DNA from 4 places in the Streptomyces sp. NPDC005281 genome. Region 2 is predicted to be linked to each of the others. Evidence: riboswitches for the same ligand, from Rfam matches in the RefSeq annotation. Region 2 holds a riboswitch; each other region holds the start of a gene.

Region 1 (3,200 bases), on a different contig from region 2:
TCGCCCACCGGCCTGCCCATCAGGACGACCTGGCTGGTGCGGTCGCCGCCCGGCTTGAGGAGTACGGGATTCATCAGCGCGGTCGGCTCCACGCGGGCGGCCTGCGCCTGCATGGCCTGCGCCCGCCCGATCTCGGCGCCCTCGCGCGTCACGAACGAGTTCAGCGACATGTTCTGCGCCTTGAACGGCGCGACCTTGACGCCCTGGCGCGCCAGCCACCGGCAGATCCCGGCGGTGACGACGCTCTTGCCCGCGTCGGAGGTGGTCCCTGCGATCAGCAGCCCGCCGCTCATGCGGTGCGCCCCTTCCTGGTGGACAGGGCCCGTCCGGCTCCGGCGAGCAGAACCCGTCCGGCGGCGCTCACCCCGAGCGCGAGCCAGCCGACGCGCCGGGAGAGCCGTACGGCCCGTTCGATGTCGTGGACCTCCACGGCGCGCCCCGGGCCGTTGAGCACGGGCCGGTGCTCGACCCGTCCGGCGTACGAGAGGGTGCCGCCGAGCCGTACCCCGAGCGCGCCCGCGAACGAGGCCTCCACGGGACCGGCGTTGGGGCTCGGGTGCTTTCGGGCGTCCGCCCGCCAGGCGCGTACGGCGCCGCGCGGATCAGGACCGGCCACGGCCGCGAGGACGGCGGTCAGCCGGGCACCCGGCCAGCCGGCGACGTCGTCGAGCCGGGCGGAGGCCCAGCCGTAGCGCCGGTACCTCGGGGACCTGTGGCCGACCATGGCGTCGAGCGTGTTCACGGCGCGGAAGGCGACGAGCCCGGGCACACCGCCGACGGCGCCCCAGACCAGGGCGCCCACGACGGCGTCGGAGGTGTTCTCGGCGACGGACTCGACGACGGCGCGCGCGACACCGTCGGCGTCCAGCGCCTGCGGATCGCGTCCGCACAGATGCGGCAGCCGCTCCCGGGCGACGTCGAGGTCACCGGCCGCGAGCGCGCCGCCGATCGCCCGGGCCTCGCGGCCGAGGGAGGTCCCTCCGACGACGGACCAGGTGGCGGCGGCGGTCAGGGCGACGGAGGCGGTGCGTGAGGTGCGTACGCCATGGCTCGCGAGCGCGGCGAGTCCGGTGGCGCCGCCCACGCAGAGGGCCGTGTGCAGCGCGCCCCACCCGCGGTGGTCCCGCCACAGAGTCCGCTCGACGGCAGCGGCGGCCCGCCCGAACACGGCGACCGGATGCCCACGGCGGGGATCGCCGAGCAGCAGGTCGCCGAGGAGGCCGGCGGCGGCGCCGTACGCGAAGACGCGATCGGCACGCACGGGGTCAGCCGGCCGTGGGGTGGAGCGGAACCTTCGTACTCAGCGAAACGGGCAACGGGCAGCCGCGCATGGCGATATGTCCTCACTCAGGGTGTCCACGCCCTGGTTCGACGAGACCGGCGGTGAGAGTTCCTGGCTCCCGGGGAGTTTCTTCCCCGATGACAGTGGCGGGACCGCGCCGGATTCGCACCGGCTTCCTCTCATGCCGCCGTACTTGGCTCCGGCAGTCCACCACGGGGCGAGAACGGCAGTCAACTGGCTGTTGACCTGCGGAGGGACAGTGTGCGCAGGCCCACATACGCGTGGGGTGCGGGACGGTGATCCGTCCCGCACCCCACGTGCGGTACCGCTCTGCGCAACCCGGTTCCGGGCCGCCGGGACTTTCGTCGTCCGGGCCCCGGTGCCGGGCTACTTGGTGATGATCAGGGAGATGCCGTACGCCACGGCCGCGGCGCAGGCCGCGAAGCAGACGTACGCGCCGGTGGCCGCCGCGACCGCGGAACCGCCCTGGGCCGACTCCTTCTTGGAGAGGCCGGCGACGCCGAGGGTGAAGAGGGCGACGAGGGCCACGGTCACTCCGAGGCTGACCCCGAAGACGGACCCGAGGGCTGACCAGTCGATGTTCATGCTGTTGCTTCCTTTGGGTCTCAGGCCACTCGGGACTGGGCCGACGGGTTCGCCGTGGGCTCGGCCGGAGCCGGGATGGTGGCCGTGAGGCCTTCGGCCACGGGACCTGCCGGGGGCGGGGTGACGGCGGCGATGGCCTGCGTCACCACACCGGCGGGCTCCTCGGAGTCGTTCACGTTGTTGTGGTCGATCACCTCGCGGCGCGAGCGGCGCCAGATCGCGAAGCTGGAGCCCACCAGGAAGACCGCGACGAGGGCGGTGCCCCAGGCGCCGAAACCGGTCACCCATTCGGCGCCCGCGCCGACCAGGGCCGCGGCGGGCAGCGTGAGGACCCAGGCGACGACCATGCGGGTGGCGGTGGACCAGCGGACCACACCGCCCTTGCGGCCGAGGCCCGCGCCCATCACGGAACCGGAGACGGAGTGCGTGGTGGAGAGGGAGAAGCCGATGTGCGAGGAGGCCAGGATGACCGTGGCCGCGCTGGTCTGGGCGGCGAAGCCCTGCTGCGGCTGGAGGTCGGTCAGGCCCTTGCCCATCGTGCGGATGATGCGCCAGCCGCCCAGGAAGGTGCCGAGCGCGATCGCGACACCGGCCGAGAGGATGACCCAGACCGGCGGGTTCGAGTCGGGAGCGACGGCGCCACCGGCGACCAGGGCCAGGGTGATGATGCCCATCGTCTTCTGCGCGTCGTTGGTGCCGTGGGCCAGCGAGACGAGGCCCGCGGAGGCTATCTGGCCGGCGCGGTAACCCTTCTTGGTGGCCTTGGTGTCGGCGTCACCACTGAGCTTGTACGACAGCCGGGTGGCGACCAGGGCGGCCAGACCGGCGACGACCGGGGCCGCGACGGCGGGCAGGAGCACCTTGCCGACCAGGACGTCCCCGTGCACCGCGCCGGTACCGGCGGAGGCGATGGTGGCGCCGACCAGGCCGCCCATGAGGGCGTGAGAGGAGCTGGACGGGAGTCCGACCAGCCACGTCACCAGGTTCCAGAGGATCGCGCCGACGAGCGCGGCGAAGATCACCTCCGGCCGGATGCCTGTCTCGTCGACGAGGCCTTTGGAGATCGTGTTGGCGACCTCGACGGAGAGAAAGGCGCCGACAAGGTTGAGGGCGGCAGACATCGCCACCGCGACCTTGGGCTTGAGCGCGCCGGTCGAGATGGTGGTGGCCATCGCGTTGGCGGTGTCGTGGAAACCGTTCGTGAAATCGAACACGAGAGCGGTGACGATCACGATTCCGAGGAGGAGCGTGATGTGTTCCATTTACCCAGGCTTCTGTTGGACGTCAGTGGCAGGTGGACCGTAGGCAACCT
Region 2 (3,200 bases):
TCGCCGCCCAGGACCTGCTCGGCATCCCGCGGAACACGATCCGCGCCACCGTCCTCATCGAGACGATCACCGCCGCGTTCGAGATGGAGGAGATCCTCTACGAACTGCGCGAGCACGGCGCGGGGTTGAACGCGGGCCGCTGGGACTACTTGTTCAGCCTGATCAAGACCTTCGGGCACCGTACCGATTTCCTGCTTCCCGACCGGGCGAAGGTGACGATGACCGCTCCCTTCATGCGGGCCTACACCGAGCTCCTCGTGCGCACCTGCCACAAGCGGGGCGCACACGCTCTCGGCGGCATGGCCGCCCACGTGCCCGGGAAGGACCCCTCCGTCAACGAGGCGGCGTTCGCCGAGGTCCGCCTGGACAAGGAGCGGGAGGCGCAGGACGGCTTCGACGGCTCCTGGGTCGCCCACCCCGGACTCGTGCCGGTCTGCCGCGAGGTGTTCGACGGCGTCCTCGGCGACCGGCCGCATCAGATCGACCGCACCCGCGACGACGTGGAGGTGACGCGCGACGACCTGTTGTCGGTGCGCCGGATCAGCGGCCGGCCCACGCCGGAGGGGGTGCGTACGAACGTCGCGGTCGCGCTGCGCTACTTCGCCGCCTGGCTGGACGGCCGGGGCGCCGTCGCGCTGGACGGCCTCATGGAGGACGCGGCCACCGCCGAGATCGCCCGCGTCCAGATCTGGCAGTGGCTGCGGCACCGCGTCATCGACCGGGAGACGGTCCTGAACCTGCTGGACGACGAGGTCGCCGCCCTCGGGGCCCAGTACCCGTGGGCGCCCCTGGACGACATCCGCGCACTCTTCGAACGCACCGCCATGACCGGCGAGTTGCCGCTGTTCTTCACCCCGGACGCCTACTCCCGCCATCTCGTGCGACGGCCCCGGGAGCAGTCGTGAGCGGCGGTGTCCGGCGTGTCGGCCTGGACACCGTCGCCTTGATCGCGGAGTCCCTCTACAACGTATTCCGCGAGCCTCTCCACGCTCCGCCGCCGCTGCTCCAGCGGATGGTGGAGGCGGGACTGCTCGGCCGCAAGACCGGCCGCGGGTTCCACACCTACGACCAGGACTGAGGGCCTGGTTCGGCGCGGGCTGAGGGGCCCGCGCAAGCCGCAGCAGGGGTGAGGTCCCGGCGCGGCGTCACAGGGGGCGAGGGCGGGAAGCGCGCGCACGGCGCTTCCCGCCCTCGGCCCATTTCACACCGGCCCGGTACGTGGCCCACCTCACCATCCGGATGGCGGACGTGACACGCCGCGGCCGTGAGCGGGCCCTAGGCTGACCGATGCAGCTGGTTCGCCCCGTCCGCCAGGCGGGATGCGTCGCAAGAGGGAACCCGGTGCGAATCCGGGACTGCCCCGCAGCGGTGAGCGGGAACGACCGCCGTCATACGCACTGGGTCCGACGTACCGGGCCTGGGAAGCGACGGCCAGTAGGAGTCCTCCCTCCAGAGGATGTGCCCGCGAGTCCGAAGACCTGCCCGTTGCCCGCGTACGAACCACTCGTGCGCGGAAATCCCGGTGACCTCGTGGGCGGGTCGGCGTACATACCAGGCGGACGACCGCGCTGTACCGCGCGTCGTCGCTCCCCGTCCGGTTCGTCACCTCTTCGCGCTCTCGTCCCGTCACCCGGGATCTCAGGGATTCATCTCGCGAAGGAGATCTCCGTGACCACCAGGACCGCAGCCGCGCCCGCACGGGCCACCGTGTACGGCTACCCCCGCCAGGGCCCGGACCGGGAACTGAAGAAGGCGATCGAGGGCTACTGGAAGGGCCGCGTCACCGCGGACGCCCTGAGGGCCGGCGCCGCCGAACTCCGCCGCGCAAACTGGCGGGAGCTGGCCGCGGCCGGCATCCACGAAGTGCCCACCGGCGACTTCTCCTACTACGACCACGTTCTCGACACCACCGTCATGGTCGGCGCGATCCCCGCCCGCCACCGGGCCGCCGCGGCCGCGAACGCCTTGGACGGCTACTTCGCCATGGCCCGCGGCACCCAGGACGCGGCCCCACTGGAGATGACGAAGTGGTTCGACACCAACTACCACTACCTGGTGCCCGAGTTGGGCCCTGACACCGTCTTCACGGCCGACCCCGCCAAGCAGGTGTCCGAGCTGAAGGAAGCCCTCGCGCTCGGACTGACCGCGCGCCCCGTGCTCGTCGGCCCCGTCACCTACCTCCTGCTCGCCAAGCCCGCCCCGGGCGTGCCCGCGGACTTCGACCCCCTGAGCCTCCTCGACCGGTTGCTGCCCGTGTACGCCGAGGTGCTCGCCGACCTGCGCGCGGCCGGCGCCGAGTGGGTGCAGCTCGACGAGCCCGCCCTTGTGCAGGACCGCACCTCGGACGAACTGAGCGCCGCCTCGCGCGCCTACCGCCACCTCGGTACCCTCACCGACCGGCCGAAGCTCCTGGTCGCCTCCTACTTCGACCGGCTCGGCGACGCACTGCCGGTGCTGGCCAAGGCTCCCGTCGACGGGCTCGCGCTGGACTTCACCGAGTCCGCCGCCGCCAACCTCGACGCCCTGGCCGCCGTCGGCGGGCTGCCCGGCAAGCGGTTGGTCGCCGGTGTCGTCAACGGCCGCAACATCTGGGTCAACGACCTGGAGCAGTCCCTGTCCACCCTCGCCACCCTGCTCGGGCTGGCCGGCCGGGTCGACGTGGCCGCCTCCTGCTCCCTGCTCCACGTGCCCCTCGACGCGGCCCTGGAGCAGGACATCGAGCCGCAGATCCTGCGCTGGCTCGCCTTCGCGAAGCAGAAGACCGCCGAGATCGTCACCCTGGCCGAGGGCCTGGCCCAGGGCACCGACGCCATCGCCGGTGAACTCGCCTCCAACCGCGCCGACCTGGCCTCCCGTGCCGCTTCCCCGATCACCCGTGACCCTGCCGTTCGCGCCCGCACCGAGGCTGTCACGGACGTCGACGCCCGCCGCTCGCAGCCCTATCCCGAACGGACGGCGGCCCAGCGCGCCCACCTCGGCCTGCCCCTGCTGCCGACCACGACCATCGGCTCCTTCCCACAGACCGGCGAACTGCGCACCGCCCGCGCCGATCTGCGAGCGGGCCGGATCGGCACAGCCGCGTACGAGGAGCGCATCAAGGCCGCGATCGGCGAGGTGATCTCCTTCCAGGAGAAAGCGGGGCTGGACGTCCTGGTGCACGGCGAGGCCGAACGCAACGACATGGTCCAGTACTTCGCCGA
Region 3 (3,200 bases), on a different contig from region 2:
CGCCGCACCCTGGGCATCCCCAGGCCGATCCACGAGATGATCTCCCGCTGGATCTCGTTGTTGCCGCCGCCGAAGGTGAAGATCACGGCTGATCGGTAGCCGCGTTCGAGTTCGCCGTGCAGGACGGCGCCGGCCGAGCCCTCCTTCAGGACGCCGGGGGCCGCGACGATCTCCATCAGCCATGCGTACGCGTCCCGACGCGCCTCGGAGCCGTACACCTTGACGGCGGAGGCGTCCTGGGGGGTGAGGGTGCCCTCCTGGACGGCGTTCACCATGCGCCAGTTGAGGAGCTTCATGGCGTCCAGCCTGGTGTGCGTGCGCGCGAGGAGGCGGCGCACCCAGGGGAGGTCGACGACGCGGCGGCCGTCGGCGAGCTTGGTCTCCATCGCCCAGCGCTGGACGTCGTGCAGGGCGCGGATGGCCATGGTCCCGTGTGCGGCGAGGGTGACGCGCTCGTGGTTGAGCTGGTTGGTGATCAGCCGCCAGCCCTTGTTCTCCTCGCCGACCCGGCGCGTGGCGGGGACGCGGATGTTCTCGTAGTAGCTCGCGGTGGTGTCGTGCGAGGCGAGCGTGTTGATGACGGTGCACGAGTAGCCGGGGTCGGAGGTCGGCACGAGGAGCATGGTGATGCCCTTGTGCGGCGGGGCGTCCGGATCGGTGCGGACCGCGAGCCACACCCAGTCGGCCGTGTCGCCGTTGGTCGTCCAGATCTTCTGGCCGTTGACCGTGTAGTGACCGGTCTCCTCGTCGCCCTCGCGTACGGCCCTGGTCCTGAGCGCCGCGAGATCCGTCCCGGCGTCGGGCTCGCTGTAGCCGATCGCGAAGTCGATCTCGCCGGAGAGGACCTTCGGCAGGAAGTAGGACTTCTGCTCCTCGGTGCCGAACCGCATGATCGTCGGCCCCACCGTGCTGAGCGCCATCAGCGGCAGTGGCACCCCGGCCTGGGCCGCCTCGTCGAAGAAGATGAACTGCTCCATCGGGCCGAGGCCCTGCCCGCCGTACTCCTCGGGCCAGCCGACCCCGAGCCGGCCGTCCGCGCCGAGCCGCCTGATCGTCTCGCGGTAGAAGCGCTTCTGCGCCGCCGGATCGGCGTAGCGGGCGTAGGCGTTGTCCGGAACCAACTCGGCGAAGTAGACCCGCAGTTCGGTCCGCAACCGCTGCTGCTCCGGCGTGTATTCGAGATGCACGGCGCCTCCTGGATCCCCGGGCCCGACCTGACGGCGCACACCGTAGAACGTGTTCCAGAAATTGGGAATGGCGATGACGCCGACGACACGGACGCCGGGGCGCCCCCGCGCATGCGACGGGGGCGGTGCCCGGCCTTCCGGGCACCGCCCCCGTCGTACGGACCGGGGCTTCCCGGCCGTCGCGCAATATCGTGGCTCGTACGTTCCCCGTCGCCGTCAGTGGCAGGGGAAGCCGAGCAGGTGCCGTGCGTCGTGGACCCATTCGTGGACGTTCTCGCCGGAGACGAGGGAGGTGGCGCCCTGTTCGGCGCCGACGAAGTAGAGCAGGACCAGCATCAGGATGCCGAAGAACGCCGCCCAGGGGACGATCGCACCGATCGGCAGCTTGGCGGGAACGGCGGCGGGGGTGACGGTCGGCTGAGCGACGGACTGCGCCATGGGGCAGAACCTCCTGGGGAACTCGCGTCCCATCTCGGTGGTGCACAGGACGACGGTCACGGGTCTGACTTGCCCGCGTCCGTCACCCCTGGCCGGGGTGACATGTGCCGGGCTTACAGTGGCGCGACCGTGCCGGACTTCCACCGGGCTTCCGCCGAACCGTCGTCAATATCCACGTGACCGTACCGCGAAGCCGCAGCCCGGCCAAGGGCGCACGGCCCCCTGCACTTTGTGCGCCCCACAGTTCGTGAAGCACAGTGGAGGAGGGCAACCGTCCTGATGGGGCAGGGATTCGCCTTCCGTCGGGGGCGACGACTCCGGACGGATCCGCACCCTCGGCCGGAGGCCAAGACTCCAGTAAGGGGCCATGATTCCGGTCGGAGGCGCGATTCCGGTCGGGGGGCCGCGACGCACGACCACCCGGTCCGATGAACACGAACCGGGTCCACGACACATGAGAGTGATGGCATGACCAGCCGAGTGACCTTGATCTCCGCGGCGATCAGCGAGGCGCTGCGCGAGGCCCGCTTCGACGACGGGAGCCCGGTGGACACTTCGGGCCTGCGGGCCGCCCGGACGGCGGCCGAGGCGGGTGCCGTTCCCGCCGGCGGGCGGCTGTGGGTCTCCCCCACCCTGCGGTGCCGGCAGACCGCCGAGGCACTCGGACTCGAAGGCGGCTCCGAAGCAACGGAGTTGGCGCCTCTCGATGTGGGCCGCTGGCGCGGGGCGACGCTGGCCGAGGTGAGCGCGAAGGAACCGGAGGCGGTGGCGCGGTGGCTCGCCGACCCCGCGTCGGCGCCGCACGACGGCGAGTCGGTCCGGACGTTCTGCGACCGGGTGGCGGAACGCCTCGACGCGGCGGCCGGGTTCGACGGCCGGACCGTCGCCGTGGTGGAGCCCGAGGTCGTACGGGCCCTGGTGGTACGGGTGCTGGGGGCGCCGGAGCCGGCGTTCTGGCGCGTGGACGTGCCGCCGCTCACCGTCACCGAGTTGAGCGGGCGCGCCGGACGCTGGAACGTCCGCGCCGGACGCCCGCTCGCCTGACCGGCCCGCGCCCGGCTCCGTGCGGCCTCACCTCAGCGTGGCGATGAAGTCCACGCACGACCGGGCGCAGTCACGGCATCTCCGCGCGGCGGCCTCCGCCCCGGGGCAGCCGTCGAAAGCCTCGGCGCACTCCAGGCAGACGTCCCGGCACCATTCCAGCTGGGCACGGACTTCCCGTTCGCTCTGCCCCTGCTGGCGGGACAGAACATGGCAGGTCGCCTCGCACACCTCCGCGCACAGAATGCCCGAACGCCGCGCGGATTCCTGCTCCTTCGGCCCGTCGGGGTCCATGAGGCTCGCGCGCAACGCGGCGGTCCGGGCGCAGTCGGTACAGGCCTGGGCGCAGGCGAAGCGGTCCTCCAGGTACCGGAAGAGCTCCTGTTGTGAAGTCGTCGTCACAACAGGCGGGTAGCCGGAGGGAGTCGGTTCAAACCGCCCGAGCCGGCACCCTCACGCTCCGGCCGCCTCGCGCGAGATCTGCTCGAACTGCGCCCCCATCGCCTCGGAGAGCGCCTGCGCCGCCGACAACGG
Region 4 (3,200 bases), on a different contig from region 2:
CGACGACCCTGGGTGAGACCGCGGGCGACCTCTTCGCCCAGACCCTCAAGCTCGGCTACTTCGTGACCACGATCGCGCTTTTCCTGCTCTTCGTGGTGACACTGGTCGTCCAGCTCAGGTCACGCAGGTACAACCCGTTCTTCTACTGGACGGTGATCCTGTCCACCAGCATGGCCGGCACCACGATGTCCGACTTCATGAACCGCGACGCCAGCGACAAGTACCTCTCGGGCGGCGCCACATCGCTCGGCTGGGGCCCTCAGGGCCTCGGTCTCGGCTACCCCGAGGGCGCCGCCATCCTGGTCTCGCTCCTCCTCGCGATCTTCCTCGCCTGGAAACTGAGCGGAATGACGTTCCAGATCCGGGACATCGTCACCTTCCGTGGTGAGTCGCTGTTCTGGTCGGCGATCCTCGTCTCCAACACGCTCGGCACGTCGATGGGCGACTTCCTCTCCGACAGCTCCGGCCTCGGCTACCTGGGCGGGGCGCTGCTCGTCACGGGACTGCTGGCAGTGCTCGTCGCGCTGATGAAGGTTCCGTCGGTGTCGAACGTCCTGCTGTTCTGGATCGCCTTCGTCCTCACCCGCCCGCTCGGCGCCACGGCCGGCGACTTTCTCACCAAGCCGCTCGCCAAGGGGGGACTCGACCTCGGTACCGCGGGCTCGTCGGCCGTGCTGCTCATCGTTCTGTTCGGCCTCATGGCATACGCCCACGTCAAGGAGCGCCGCGCGTCCGAGCCCGGCCCGGAGGCGCAAGCGGTCCGAGTGGAGGCCGACAGCCGGTGAGCCCGGCCCGGCAACTTCAGGGCAACCCGGGCGACTTCCGCCGTTCCTGACGGGTGATCCACCCGTCACCGAAGCAGTCGCCCCATGGCACCGGGTGTCCCCCCGGTACGCGAGAGGCCCCCCGGATGCTTCCGAGGGGCTCTCTTGTGTGCCGGAGGGGTCAGTTCGCGGCCGGGACCGACCGGCCCGAAGTGACGGTCGCGGGGCGGGGGTTCAGCAGACGCTCGGCCAACTCGCCGAAGGCCAGGCCGAATCCGGCCCACAGGACGGTCTGGATGGCAAGCGCCGAGAGCCTGAACCGCCACAGGAGGGTGGCCGGGAAGTCCCGCGGCACCTCGTTGATCACGGGCAGGAACTCGTAGGCCAGTCCGATCACTACGGCGAAGGCGGCGACCGCGATGACGGTGGCGTACCAGGTGCCGAGACTCGGCGCGAGGCGCTTGCCGAGGATGGTGGCACCCACCGCGAGCAGCACGCTGAGGACCATCATCAGGAAGTACAGGGCGGTCCGCTTGCCGATGGTGTCGGGGTCGCCGACCGACGGCGGGTTGGCCGGGTACTTCAGGAACGGCACGACGTACACGGCGAGGAGCGCGGTCCCGGACAGCAGGAGCGCGGTCGCGCGCGGGCCGAAGCGGCCCACACGGCCGAGGGCGAAGCAGTAGGCGAGCGCGGCGATGCCGCCGAAGGAGACGCCGTAGACCAGGACACCGGTGGCGAGGCCCGCGGTGGACTGGAGGCTGCGCGAGACGAGTTCGACCTCGTGCCCGTGTGCGTGGGAGTGGGCCTCCTCGAAGCCGATGGCGCTGTCGACGGTCGGTTCACCGAGCAAGTAGGCGACGACCAGGGCGAGTACACCGGCCGCGAGACCGGCCAGCATGCCGCGTACGAGGAGGTTTCTTACCGTTGCGGAGTTCATCGTGGGTGCTCTCCGTCGCGTCAGTGGCAGGGGAAACCGAGCAGGTGGCGGGCGTCGTGCACCCACTCGTGAACGTCCTCGCCGGAGACGACGGAGGTGGCGCCCTGTTCGGCGCCGACGAAGTACAGCAGGACCAGCATGAGAATGCCGAAGAAGACCGCCCAGGGGACGATCGCACCGATCGGCAGCTTGGCGGGGAGAGCGGGGGTGGTGGCTGTCGGCGGAGCGACGGTCTGCGCCATGGCAGGACCTCCTCGGGAGTTCGCGTCCCATCTCGGTGGTGCACAGGATGACGCCTACGGGTCTGACTCACGCGGCGCCCAGCGTGGCTGGGGCGTCTCGCTCACAGTGGCGCGACCGTGCCGGATTTCCGCCGGCTTCCGTCTTGACGTCATCGATATCGGACCGACCGTACCGTGTGCCGGGTGCCTGGCCAAGACCGCGCCGCCCGGGGTGATCTTCCTCTCGCCCCAGGTGGCAGGTCCCGCCGGCCGTCAGAAGACGTCGTCGGACAGCCCGAGTTCACGCTCGCCGAGAGGGGCGAAGAAGCGCTCGACGTCGGCGTCGGTGACCTCGGCGAGCGTGGCCGGGGACCAGCGCGGTTCACGGTCCTTGTCGATGATCTGGGCCCGGACACCCTCGACCAGGTCCAGTGCGGACAGGGCGGCGCAGGACACCCGGTACTCCTGGTCCAGGACCCGCTCCAGCGAACCGAGCCGCCGGGCCCGGCGCAGGGCGGCCAGCGTGACCTTCAGCGCGGTGGGCGAGTTGCCGAGCAGGACCTCCGCCGCCTCCTTGGCGGCCGGGTCTCCGACCGCGAGCAGTCGCCGGATGATCTCCTCGACCGTGTCGGCGCCGTAGCAGGCGTCGATCCACTCGCGCCGCTCCGCGAGCTCGGCCGGCGGCGCGGGCCGCACATGGGCGGCCAGCACCTGGGCCACGGGCCGGTGGGCGAGCTCGGACACGAACCGCGGGAGCGAGGAGGACGGCACGTAGTGGTCGGCGAGACCGCACAGCAGCGCGTCTCCAGCGCCGATCGAGACGCCCGTCAGAGCGAGATGGGTGCCGAGTTCGCCCGGAGCGAGGCCGAGCAGATGGGTGCCGCCGACATCGGGGACGAAACCGATGCCGGTCTCGGGCATGGCGATGCGCGAACGTTCGGTGACGATCCGGACGCTGCCGTGCGCGGAGATCCCGACGCCGCCGCCCATGACGATGCCGTCCATGACCGCCACGTACGGCTTGGGACAGCGGGCGATACGGGCGTTGAGGTGATACTCGTCGCGCCAGAACGCGGCGGACGCGGTGCCGTCCCCGTCACGCGCGTCGTCGTGGACGACCCGGATGTCGCCGCCCGCGCACAGTCCGCGTTCTCCGGCGCCGGTGACGACGACGGTCTCGACGCCGGGGTCCTGCTCCCAGGCGGTGAGGGCCTGGTCGATCCGGCGCACCATCGCGTGGTTCAGGGCGTTCAGCGCCCTGGGCCGGTTGAGGGT

Evidence for each region. Region 2 has a riboswitch for cobalamin ahead of metE (5-methyltetrahydropteroyltriglutamate--homocysteine S-methyltransferase). Riboswitches for the same ligand answer to the same signal wherever they lie in the genome.
Region 1: it holds a riboswitch for cobalamin, as region 2 does, so the genes downstream of both, ABZV42_RS10880 (cobalamin biosynthesis protein) here and metE (5-methyltetrahydropteroyltriglutamate--homocysteine S-methyltransferase) in region 2, are expected to answer to the same signal.
Region 3: it holds a riboswitch for cobalamin, as region 2 does, so the genes downstream of both, ABZV42_RS08290 (CbtB-domain containing protein) here and metE (5-methyltetrahydropteroyltriglutamate--homocysteine S-methyltransferase) in region 2, are expected to answer to the same signal.
Region 4: it holds a riboswitch for cobalamin, as region 2 does, so the genes downstream of both, ABZV42_RS04170 (CbtB-domain containing protein) here and metE (5-methyltetrahydropteroyltriglutamate--homocysteine S-methyltransferase) in region 2, are expected to answer to the same signal.

The regions. Positions count from the first base shown of each region.
Region 1 covers NZ_JBEXGX010000006.1:64,530-67,729, reverse strand. Annotated here, with positions in the region: gene ABZV42_RS10885 (cobyric acid synthase) at 1-293, opposite strand, end outside; gene ABZV42_RS10880 (cobalamin biosynthesis protein) at 290-1,261, opposite strand; cobalamin riboswitch at 1,366-1,511, opposite strand; gene ABZV42_RS10875 (hypothetical protein) at 1,670-1,888, opposite strand; gene ABZV42_RS10870 (inorganic phosphate transporter) at 1,909-3,150, opposite strand.
Region 2 covers NZ_JBEXGX010000030.1:21,555-24,754, forward strand. Annotated here, with positions in the region: gene aceB (malate synthase A) at 1-905, shown strand, start outside; partial or broken gene ABZV42_RS32805 (3-hydroxyacyl-CoA dehydrogenase family protein) at 923-1,078, shown strand; cobalamin riboswitch at 1,278-1,501, shown strand; gene metE (5-methyltetrahydropteroyltriglutamate--homocysteine S-methyltransferase) at 1,669-3,200, shown strand, end outside.
Region 3 covers NZ_JBEXGX010000004.1:269,192-272,391, forward strand. Annotated here, with positions in the region: gene ABZV42_RS08285 (acyl-CoA dehydrogenase family protein) at 1-1,187, opposite strand, end outside; gene ABZV42_RS08290 (CbtB-domain containing protein) at 1,404-1,625, opposite strand; cobalamin riboswitch at 1,663-1,824, opposite strand; gene ABZV42_RS08295 (histidine phosphatase family protein) at 2,094-2,669, shown strand; gene ABZV42_RS08300 (ferredoxin) at 2,697-3,068, opposite strand; gene ABZV42_RS08305 (nuclear transport factor 2 family protein) at 3,120-3,200, opposite strand, start outside.
Region 4 covers NZ_JBEXGX010000002.1:332,926-336,125, forward strand. Annotated here, with positions in the region: gene ABZV42_RS04160 (hypothetical protein) at 1-785, shown strand, start outside; gene ABZV42_RS04165 (CbtA family protein) at 946-1,704, opposite strand; gene ABZV42_RS04170 (CbtB-domain containing protein) at 1,725-1,946, opposite strand; cobalamin riboswitch at 1,987-2,133, opposite strand; gene ABZV42_RS04175 (enoyl-CoA hydratase/isomerase family protein) at 2,199-3,200, opposite strand, start outside.